2 regions of the Pseudomonas sp. MM213 genome follow, and region 1 is predicted to be linked to the other one. Evidence: predicted binding sites of a transcription regulator. Region 1 holds the regulator's gene; the other holds the start of a gene.

What was found. The regulator sigma-54, encoded in region 1, starts transcription at its own class of promoters, with help from an activator protein. The targets are predictions, from matches to a motif close to ANTGGCATNNANNTTGCTNT.
Region 2: a site for sigma-54 is predicted at 2,554-2,573, ahead of glnK (P-II family nitrogen regulator). Genes of this name have one in related genera too.

The regions. Positions count from the first base shown of each region.
Region 1 is NZ_CP081943.1:5,627,937-5,633,652, reverse strand. Features, by position in the region: gene K5R88_RS25535 (KdsC family phosphatase) at 1-240, shown strand, start outside; gene lptC (LPS export ABC transporter periplasmic protein LptC) at 248-820, shown strand; gene lptA (lipopolysaccharide transport periplasmic protein LptA) at 807-1,355, shown strand; gene lptB (LPS export ABC transporter ATP-binding protein) at 1,355-2,080, shown strand; gene K5R88_RS25515 (RNA polymerase factor sigma-54) at 2,265-3,758, shown strand; gene hpf (ribosome hibernation-promoting factor, HPF/YfiA family) at 3,833-4,141, shown strand; gene ptsN (PTS IIA-like nitrogen regulatory protein PtsN) at 4,154-4,618, shown strand; gene rapZ (RNase adapter RapZ) at 4,621-5,478, shown strand; gene K5R88_RS25495 (HPr family phosphocarrier protein) at 5,494-5,716, shown strand, end outside.
Region 2 is NZ_CP081943.1:4,351,645-4,357,360, forward strand. Features, by position in the region: gene K5R88_RS19895 (secondary thiamine-phosphate synthase enzyme YjbQ) at 1-421, opposite strand, end outside; gene K5R88_RS19900 (ammonium transporter) at 635-1,972, opposite strand; gene glnK (P-II family nitrogen regulator) at 2,009-2,347, opposite strand; gene K5R88_RS19910 (accessory factor UbiK family protein) at 2,766-3,026, shown strand; gene K5R88_RS19915 (BRO-N domain-containing protein) at 3,467-3,988, shown strand; gene K5R88_RS19920 (HigA family addiction module antitoxin) at 3,993-4,256, opposite strand; gene K5R88_RS19925 (hypothetical protein) at 4,449-4,982, shown strand; gene K5R88_RS19930 (hypothetical protein) at 5,020-5,190, shown strand; partial or broken gene K5R88_RS19935 (YifB family Mg chelatase-like AAA ATPase) at 5,370-5,716, shown strand, end outside.

The DNA.
Region 1 (5,716 bases):
CTCGCACAGCTCAATCTAAGCTATGAACAAGTCGCCTACCTCGGCGACGACCTGCCAGACCTGCCGGTGATCCGCCGCGTCGGCCTGGGCATGGCGGTGGCCAATGCCGCCAGCTTCGTGCGTGAACACGCCCACGGCATCACCCAGGCCCGTGGTGGCGAGGGTGCCGCTCGCGAATTCTGCGAATTGATCCTGCGCGCCCAGGGCCGCCTCGATGCGGCCAACGCCGCGTACCTGTGAGCCAACTATGCTGAGCAAGAAATTTCGCAACATCCTGATGTTCGGTTGCATCGCAGCGATATTTGCTGCGGTCGGCTACTGGAACATCAGCCCGGAGCGCTTCCTCGACAAGCCTGTGGCAACGGTCGACGAAAGCGAAATCGACTACTACGCGATCAACGCGCACAGCGTCCAGTTCCTGCCGGATGGCAAACTGCAATACGAAATGACGTCCGACAAGGTTGAACACCTGAAGGCGACCGAAGTGACGCTGCTGACCAACCCGGACCTGAACCTGTTCCGCGGCACCCAGTTCCCTTGGCACGTCCAGAGCGAACACGGCGAGGTCAACCCGGACGGCACCCAGGTCGAACTGATCGACTCGGTGCGCATCACGCGTTTCGACGAGAAAAACCGCAAGACCCTGATTACCACCACCCGTATGACCGTGTTCCCGCAACAGCAATATGCGCAGACCGAGCAACCCGTTAGAATCGACGGCGCTGGCGGTGTATCGACTGGCAAGGGAATGAAAGCGTATTTGAAAGAAAGCAGGATACACCTGCTATCGAACGTAAGAGGACAGTATGAGGCTCGTTAAAACTCTCCCTATTTTGCTCGGCCTGAGCGCAGCACTGGGAAGCGTGAGCGCCTGGGCTCTGCCGAACGATCAACAGCAGCCGATCCGCATCCAGGCCGACGACGCCCAACTGGACGACAAGAACGGTATTGCCACCTATAAAGGTGACGTGATCATCACCCAAGGTTCGATGATCGTTAAAGGCAATACTGTGACCATGACCCGCACCCCTGCGGGCGACATCGACGTGGTGACTTCGGTGGGCAACCTTGCCTATTTCGAACAACTGCAAACGGCGGGCGACACCAAGCCGGTTCAGGGCTGGGGCGTCACCATCCAGTACCACGCCTCGCAAGATCGCGTCGTGCTGATCGATCGCGCCAAAGTTGTCGATAAGGACGGTAACGTCACCCAAGGCGAGAAAATCGTCTACGACACCAACAAAAAGCTTGCCAGCGCAGGCCGTGCCACGGGCACCAACGTGACCGAGTCGCGTCCGCGTATCGACATGGTTATCCAGCCGAAAAAGAAAACCGACGAGCAAAAGGCCCCGTAATGGCAACTCTGAAAGCTCAGCATTTGGCCAAGAGCTACAAGAGCCGTCAGGTCGTGCGCGACGTCAGCCTGTCTATCGACAGCGGTCAGATCGTCGGCCTGCTTGGCCCTAACGGCGCCGGTAAAACCACCTGTTTCTACATGATTGTCGGCCTGGTTCAGGCGGATCAGGGTCGCGTACTGATCGATGATCTGGACGTCAGCCACCAGCCGATGCACGGTCGTGCAAAGGCCGGTATCGGCTATCTTCCGCAAGAAGCGTCGATCTTCCGCAAACTCTCGGTCGCCGACAACATCATGGCGATCCTCGAGACCCGCAAGGAACTCGACAAGGCCGATCGCCGCAAGGAACTGGAAAGCCTGCTGCAGGAATTCCACATCAGCCACATCCGCGACAGCCTCGGCATGAGCCTGTCCGGTGGCGAGCGCCGCCGCGTGGAAATCGCCCGGGCACTGGCCACCAACCCGAAATTCATCCTCCTCGACGAACCGTTCGCCGGCGTGGACCCGATTTCGGTGGGCGACATCAAACAGATCATCTACCACCTCAAGGCCAAGGGCATTGGCGTGCTGATCACCGACCACAACGTCCGTGAGACGCTGGATATCTGCGAAACCGCCTACATCGTCAACGATGGCCAACTGATCGCCGAAGGTGATTCGGCCACCATCCTGGCCAACGACCTCGTGAAAGAAGTCTATCTGGGCCATGAGTTCCGCCTGTAAGCACTAAGGTGTCTGGCTGGCTGCCCGAGCGCTTGTCTCGATAAAAAATCAATACTTTTTTATTGTTACAGCGCTCTAGGCAAACGCTACGGTTTCGGGCATATAATTTGCTTATGTTTGGCGCTTCGGCGCCCTGTAGTGGATGGCGCATGTGCGCCGGCGAATAAGGTGTTTAGCCCCTGCCATGAAACCATCGCTAGTCTTGAGAATGGGCCAGCAGCTGACGATGACACCGCAGCTGCAACAGGCCATCCGCCTGCTCCAATTGTCGACCCTGGACCTGCAACAGGAAATCCAGGAGGCCCTGGAGTCCAATCCGATGCTCGAACGCCAGGAAGAAGGCGACGACTTCGATAACGCCGACCCCTTGGCCGACAAAGCCGAACAGCAACCCAACGCCGACGTTTCAGAACCCTCCTATCAGGAAACCGCCCCGACGGTGGATAACCTCGAGGAAGGTGACTGGAACGAGCGCATTCCCAACGAACTGCCCGTCGACACCGCCTGGGAAGACGTCTACCAGACCAGCGCCAGCAGCCTGCCGAGCAACGATGACGACGAGTGGGATTTCACGACCCGTACATCCGCCGGTGAGAGCCTGCAAAGCCACCTGTTGTGGCAACTGAACCTGGCGCCGATGTCCGACACCGATCGCCTGATCGCCGTGACCCTGATCGATTGCATCAACAATCAGGGCTACCTGGACGAAACCCTTGAGGAAATCCTCGAAGCCTTCGATCCGGAACTCGACATCGAACTGGACGAGATCGAAGCCGTCCTGCATCGCATCCAGCAATTCGAACCCGCCGGCATCGGCGCCCGCAACCTGGGTGAATGCCTGCTGCTGCAATTGCGCCAACTCCCTGCCAAGACACCTTGGCTGGCCGAGGCCAAGCGCCTGGTCACCGATTACATCGACCTGCTCGGCAGCCGCGACTACAGCCAGCTGATGCGCCGCATGAAGCTCAAGGAAGATGAACTGCGCCAGGTGATCGAACTGGTTCAGAGCCTCAATCCGCGCCCTGGCTCGCAGATCGAATCCAGCGAAGCCGAGTACGTCGTCCCCGACGTGATCGTGCGCAAGGACAACGAGCGCTGGCTGGTCGAGCTGAACCAGGAATCGGTGCCACGGCTGCGGGTCAACGCCCAATACGCCGGTTTTGTGCGCCGCGCCGACACCAGTGCCGACAACACCTTCATGCGCAATCAGTTGCAAGAGGCCCGCTGGTTCATCAAGAGCCTGCAAAGCCGCAACGAAACCCTGATGAAAGTTGCCACCCAGATCGTCGAGCATCAGCGCGGTTTTCTGGAATACGGCGACGAAGCGATGAAACCGCTGGTGCTGCATGACATCGCCGAAGCGGTGGGCATGCACGAGTCGACGATTTCCCGCGTAACCACACAAAAATTCATGCATACCCCCCGGGGCATATATGAGCTGAAATACTTTTTCTCCAGTCACGTCAGCACCTCCGAAGGCGGTGAATGCTCGTCCACGGCGATCCGCGCGATCATCAAAAAACTGGTTGCCGCGGAAAATCAGAAAAAGCCGTTGAGTGACAGCAAGATCGCTGGTTTACTGGAGGCACAAGGCATTCAGGTGGCTCGCCGCACCGTCGCCAAGTACCGCGAATCCCTCGGGATCGCGCCTTCGAGCGAACGCAAGCGGTTGATGTAGAGCCACGCCACAGCGTTCCAGTGGTAGATCATCTGGTCTACCGCTTTATGCACTGGCAACGAAGGAGAAGCTGTATGCAAGTCAACATCAGTGGACACCAACTGGAAGTGACCGAACCTCTTCGCACCTACATCGGCGAAAAACTCGAACGGTTAGAGAGGCATTTCGACAAGATCACCAACGTGCAGGTCACGATGACGGTCGAAAAGCTGAAGCAGAAAATCGAAGCCACGCTGCATATTCCCGGCAATGAAGTGGTCGCCAACGCGGAACATACCGATATGTACGCGGCGATCGACGCATTGACCGACAAGCTGGATAAACAACTCAAAAAGCATAAGGAAAAGACCCAGAGCCTCCTCCAGGGCGCGACCGGTCGTTAACACTCCCAACCCATGATCCGACTTGAAAGCATCCTGACCCCCGGCCGTTCCCTCGTGAACGTGCCGGGCGGCAGCAAAAAGAAAGCCCTCGAGCAAATTGCCAACCTGATCGCCCGGGAAGTGCCGGATCTGGAGATGCAAGATGTCTTCGAGGCGTTGATTGCCCGTGAAAAACTCGGCTCGACCGGTTTTGGCAACGGCATCGCTATCCCTCACTGCCGGCTGAAAGGTTGCACCTCGCCCATCAGTGCCTTGATGCACCTGGACGCCCCCATCGATTTCGACGCCATCGACGGTGCTCCGGTTGACCTGCTGTTCGTCCTGCTGGTCCCCGAAGCCGCTACCGATGCGCACCTTGAATTGCTCCGCCAGATCGCCAGCATGCTCGATCGCAAGGAAGTCCGCGATCGCCTGCGTAGCGCCCCGAGCAATGAAGCCTTGTATCAGGTTGTCCTGGACGAGCAAAACGGGCACTAATCATGCGCTTGATCATCGTCAGTGGCCGTTCCGGCTCAGGTAAAAGCACCGCGCTCGATGTTCTCGAGGACAACGGCTATTACTGCATCGACAACCTGCCCGCCGGATTGTTGCCGGAACTGGCTGAACGCGCGCTGATCCACACCGAACTGGCGCAACCGCTGGTTGCCGTCTCTATTGATGCGCGCAACCTGCCGAGCCACCTGAGCCGGTTTCCGGAACTGCTCGAAGAAGTTCGCAGCCGGCATATCCAGTGCGACGTCCTGTACCTGGACGCCGACGAAGAAACCTTGCTGAAACGTTTTTCGGAAACTCGCCGTCGTCACCCGCTGAGCAGCGCCAATCGCTCGCTGGCCGAGGCGATCAACGACGAAACCAGCCTGCTCGGGCCGATTGCCGACCTCGCCGATCTCAAGGTCATCACCACCAACCTGAACCTGTATCAGCTGCGCGATACCATCAAGTTGCGCCTGCTGAACCAGCCGGAACCCGGTACTGCGTTTTTGGTGGAGTCGTTCGGATTCAAGCGCGGCATGCCGGTGGACGCCGACCTGGTGTTCGACGTGCGCTGCCTGCCGAACCCCTATTGGAAGCCCGAGCTACGCGATCAGTCCGGGCTTGATGAACCGGTTGCCACGTATCTGGCCGCCCAGCCGGACGTCGAAGAGATGTTCCAGGACATCTCCACGTACCTGCTCAAATGGCTGCCGCGCTTTGCCGCCAGCAACCGCGCTTATGTCACCATTGCCATCGGCTGCACCGGCGGGCATCACCGCTCCGTCTATCTGACCGAACGTCTGGGTCAGGCCCTGCAAAAAACCCTGAAGAACGTCCAGGTCCGCCACCGCGACCTCAGCTAAAGGATTCACATCGCGATGCCTGCTCTGGAAATCGAAATCATCAACAAGCTGGGTCTGCATGCCCGTGCTTCCGCCAAATTCGTTGGTGTCGCCGGCGAGTTCAAAGACTGCACGATCAGAGTCGGACGAACGCCGGAATCAACGGTCGACGGCAAAAGCATCATGGCAATGATGATGCTCGCTGCAGGCAAAGGCACCAAAATCTATATCAGCACCGAAGGCGAAGACGAGCAAAGAG
Region 2 (5,716 bases), 1.3 Mb from region 1:
CCTCTTCACCGTGCACGGTGGCGAGGACTTTACGGGCACCGCCAAAATCACGGTGCTCGCCCAGATAAACGCCTTGCCAGGTCCCTAACGCCAGTCGGCCCGCCGAAATCGGCAAACTGAGCTGACAGCCAAGCACGCTGGCCTTGAAGTGCGCCGGGAGGTCGTCCAGGCCTTCGTCGTTATGCTCATAGCCGTCTGTTCCTTGTGGGATCAGACGATTGAAAAATCGTTCGAAGTCGCGACGTACCGCCGGATCGGCGTTCTCGTTGATGGTCAACGACGCCGAGGTATGCTGCAGCCACAAATGCAACAGACCGACCCGACACGCCTTGAGTTCAGGCAGGCCGGCGAGTAACTCGTCCGTTACCAGATGAAAGCCCCGGGGCCTCGCCCGCAGGGTAATCAGAGTCTGTTGCCACATACAGTTCTCCGCACGTTCGGGGCGCATTCTAGCGCGCTCTGGGAAAAAACAAAGGCCCTAATATTCCTTCAATCATGTAAGCCATTGGCCGCAGAAAAACGCCCGCCGTAAACACCACTAAACGTGTACGAAAAAACCTTTCAGCAGCCCTCACACTGACAAACTCCAGACAAAAAAATGCCCGGCAAGCCGGGCAAGTTTTTTATGCGCGTCTTACAAGTTGTAGCCGCGTTCGTTGTGAAGCGCCAGATCGATGCCGACAGCCTCTTCTTCTTCGGTGATACGCAGACCCATGACAGCGTCCAGCACCTTGAGAATGATGTAAGTGACGATTGCGGTGTAGATCACCGTGAAGCCCACGCCTTTGCACTGAATCCAGACTTGTGCGGCGATGTCGGTGACGGTGCCGAAGCCACCCAGCGACGGTGCGGCGAACACACCGGTCAGGATCGCGCCGAGGATACCGCCGATACCGTGCACGCCGAAGGCGTCCAGGGAATCGTCATAACCGAGTTTGCGTTTCAGGGTGGTGGCGCAGAAGAAGCACACCACGCCCGCTGCCAGACCGATCACCAGTGCGCCCATCGGGCCCACGGTGCCAGCGGCCGGGGTGATTGCAACCAGACCGGCGACCACACCCGAGGCGATACCCAGTGCACTTGGCTTGCCGTGGGTGACCCACTCGGCAAACATCCAGCCCAGTGCGGCGGCGGCGGTTGCGATCTGGGTAACCAGCATCGCCATGCCGGCAGTGCCGTTGGCCGCTGCGGCGGAACCGGCGTTGAAGCCGAACCAGCCAACCCACAGCATGGCTGCGCCCATCAGGGTGTAACCGAGGTTGTGCGGGGCCATCGGGGTGGTCGGGAAGCCTTTGCGCTTGCCGAGCACGATGCACGCCACCAGACCGGCCACACCGGCGTTGATGTGCACCACGGTGCCGCCAGCGAAATCGAGCACGCCCCAGTCCCACATCAGGCCGCCGTTGCCGGACCAGACCATGTGCGCGATCGGTGCATAAACCAGAGTGAACCAGATGCCCATGAAGATCAGCATCGCGGAGAACTTCATCCGCTCAGCGAAGGCACCGACGATCAGCGCAGGGGTGATGATGGCGAACGTCATCTGGAAGGTGATGAACACCGCCTCAGGGAACAACGCCGCAGGACCCGTCAGGCTGGCGGGGGTGACACCGGCGAGGAAAGCCTTGCCCATGCCGCCGAAGAAGGAGTTGAAGTTGACGACGCCCTGTTCCATGCCGGTGGTGTCGAACGCGATGCTGTAGCCATAAATGACCCACAGGACGCTGATCAGACCGGTAATGGCGAAGCACTGCATCATCACGGAAAGAATGTTTTTGGAGCGAACCATGCCGCCGTAGAACAGCGCAAGGCCGGGAATGGTCATGAACAGCACGAGGGCTGTCGAGGTCAGCATCCAGGCGGTATCGCCGGAATTGAGGACTGGGGCCGCCACTTCGTCTGCCGCCATGGCCAGGCTGGGCATTACGAGGGACAACAGGGCTCCTAGCCCTGCGAATTTACGCAGAGTCATATTGTTTTCTCCTGGGGCGTTGGGGTTTGTGGCGGCTTAAATCGCGTCGGTATCGGTTTCGCCGGTACGGATGCGAATCGCCTGTTCCAGATTGACCACGAAGATCTTGCCGTCACCGATCTTGCCGGTGTTGGCTGCCTTGGTTATCGCCTCGATAACCCGATCAAGATCCTTGTCGTCAATGGCGACATCGATCTTCACCTTGGGCAGGAAATCGACCACGTATTCCGCGCCGCGATACAGCTCGGTGTGACCCTTCTGCCGCCCGAAGCCTTTGACTTCGGTAACGGTAATGCCCTGCACGCCGATCTCGGACAGCGATTCGCGCACGTCGTCCAACTTGAACGGCTTGATGATGGCAGTGACTAGCTTCATGAAAACTCTCTCCCGAATTGGTGGACTTGCCCCAGGAAAACAAACCCGGCTCAAGTCTAAGCGCAGTGCCTGGCTTTGTAACGCATCGTCGGCCTTACCTGCCCGTCCGACGCCAGCTAACCGCTCCGCACGAAACTCTTCCCCCGTTTCGCTTGGCGCACTGCATTCGTCACATCGACTGCATCAGTGCATGGGTCACTACCGTCTAAGCAGAAAGCTTGCCATCTCCACAAAACCCTCAGTTTTCAAGCTCTTGGCCGTAGATGCCCACCACATCGCTGCAACACCGGACGCGTTACGCACAACAACGGTGCGGCACCGTCCGTCCGCATGCGCGAAAAGCGTGCATCCCTGCGGTCGGGATTGACTATAGACACTGCGTGATACACTGCCCGCCATTGTTTCCAGGACCTTTCCCATGCTCGCGCCCAAAGATTTCCTCGACGCCTTGACCGGCACAGCCTCCCGCCTCTTCAGCGGCGACACCCCACTGCCGAAAAGCGAAATCGAAAGCCAGTTCAAGGCGTTGCTGCAAAGCGGCTTCAGCAAACTGGACCTGGTGAGCCGGGAAGAGTTTGATAGTCAGATGGTCGTGCTGGCACGCACGCGGGCACGCTTGGAAAGCCTGGAAGCGAAGGTTGCCGAGCTGGAAGCGAAGCTCAATCCCCCAACCGAGTAACCCCGCAAATCCCACTTTGAAACCCGATCCACTGTGGGAGCGAGCCTGCTCGCGATTGAAGGTCGGAACGACCTTCAGATTCATCTGTAGGAGCTGCCGCAGGCTGCGATCATTTGATCTTCAGCCCTGCAAAAATCCCGGCAACGTCCTACAACAAAACCACCGCCGTCCGATTGCGTCGCCAAGTATCCGGCCTCTAAGCTCATCCCCAGCTGAATATTCAGCTCTGGGTTTGGCGACCCGGAAGACCCCGACGCACCGCGACCACATTCGACCGAGGAACTTATTCCCATCTCGAATTATGGCGGCTATGCGTGGGAGACCTTCGGGTCTGCCGGTTCTCGGGCGTCACCGGTTCGCCAACCCGCGCATGGCTGCCACCCTTTTCGTTTGGCGACGATCAGAGGCAGTTTTCTTCATTTGATCCCGAGAACTGCACGATGGACGAAAACTATCTGATCCCCCACGTCTTCACCCGCCACAAACTCCACCTCCACGCCCTCCTCCTCCAAAACCAACCCTGGTTCAGCGCCCGCGACCTCGGCCGCTTCCTGCGCCTCCACCTCGACGACCGCGCCGTCCGAAAACTCGACCCCGACCAGCGCCAGTTCGCACGAATGCTCATCCACGGCAGCATCGAAGATGCCCTGCTGATCAGCGAATCCGGCGTCTACGCCTTACTGATCTACCACTACTGCCCCGAACACCGAGCCCTGCGCGAATGGCTGACCCACGACGTAGTGCCAGCCCTCAGAGACGCAGAACAACCCACCTCAACCGAACGCCCCATCCTGAGCCTGCTGAACTGGCCGGAAATGTCACTGAGTTTGCTGCACTGGAATAACCAGCCGTGGATTCGGTTGCAGGATGTTCCGCAAATGTTGCCGAGCGCAGAGCAGACGCAGCGCCCGGTCAACGTGCCATGGTGGAAAAAAGCTTCGCGAGCGTTGCACTCGCTTTAAGCGCTCATCCACGCTCGATTTCGGCGCTGCGATGATCGTAGCTCGATTGCAGATTCAGCCAGAATTCGGGCGTGGTGTTCAACAGCATGGAAAGCTTCTTTGCCAGACCCGCGCTGACATCGCTCTGCTGCTTTACTACGTCGATCAATTCAGCCTCCGGCTCGCCCAACGAGCGAGCTAAAGCCGCGCTTGTAATGCCCAGCGGCTTCAGAAACTCCTCGCTGAGAACTTCACCTGGATGAATCGGCCGCATTCCAATCCGGTTCATTTACGCCTCCTATGGCTTCATTTATCCGTGATCATAAGCAGCAACCTTCATCTGGCAAGACCATCCGAGAGCTTTCACTGACGTCCTTCACCTATCTAGGCACGGTCCTACAAAAAGCAGCTCCATAGCCTGATTTATCAGTGCCCCAACTCCTTTTAGGCTTTCTGCTCTGATCTTCAAAAGACACTTACAATGAGAAGAAAAGGGAAAGGCACCGACCTTCGGAACCAAACTTACAAATCCGAAGCACGAAAGCTCGCCTATAAAATCTTCGTCAAAGACTGTAAATCACGGGCGATGAGACTCAACACCGAGGCGGTCCGGTTCGACCCAATCACCCCGACTGCGATTGTTGCCTGTCACCCGTGGATGGAAGCGGCGCTCTACCCCTGGGAAAGCGTGCCAGATTGGAAGTGCAAAGATGCAAAGGGACTGGATTTAGCCATCTGGTACGAACAAAAACTATGTGGTCTGTGTTACGCCACTCCGCGTAAAAGCACCATTTGCATAAAGATCGTTCTTTTGCAGGGCCACCCAGACAGGTTTCATCCTCTTCGTGGCTTGATCGCACCAATAGCGCTGCTGGCTACAGATACCTATGCACGAATGCTTGGATACAACGAAATAGAGATTCAGGACCCTGACCCGAATGTCGTCCCCTACTACCAGAATCTTGGATTCAGATTCGACCAGGCCAATCGCCTTGTCATTTACTTGGACGATTAATAGTATCGAGCTAAGCCACCAGGCACTGGAGGTGTCCATGATCCACAAAAAGCGAAAAGCCAGGCTGTTGCTCATTGTTCAATATCATGCGGAAGCGCTTCGGCTAGCTGGCAATATTTCAGCTAATCAACAACGATTCCTTGACGTCGCCGCGACTCACGGCAAAGAACTTGAGCCTCCGGGCCTGCTTGCCGGAAAAAGAGCCTGAATCTGTCTACCAATGAAACCGCCTGAATGGCGGTTTTTTTTGTCTGCCAGCCCGTCCGCTGATGCTTTGCAACACCCTGCGATAATTCACCGTCCGACCTGCCACGCGAAATCACGCCCTCCCGACTAACCTTAAAAAACCCGCAGGAAGCGGCTTCCCGTAACGCTCAAGGAACGACCATGTCCCTCTCCATCGTCCACAGCCGCGCCCAAATCGGCGTGGATGCGCCCGCCGTCACCGTCGAAGTCCACTTGGCCAACGGCCTGCCATCGCTGACCATGGTCGGTTTACCCGAAGCGGCGGTGAAGGAAAGCAAGGACCGGGTACGCAGCGCGATCATCAACTCAGGCCTGCAATTCCCGGCGCGGCGCATCACGCTGAATCTCGCCCCCGCCGACCTACCAAAAGACGGCGGACGATTCGATCTGGCGATTGCCTTGGGGATTCTGTCCGCCAGCGTGCAGGTGCCAACGCTGACACTGGATGATGTGGAATGTCTCGGAGAACTGGCGTTGTCAGGCGCGGT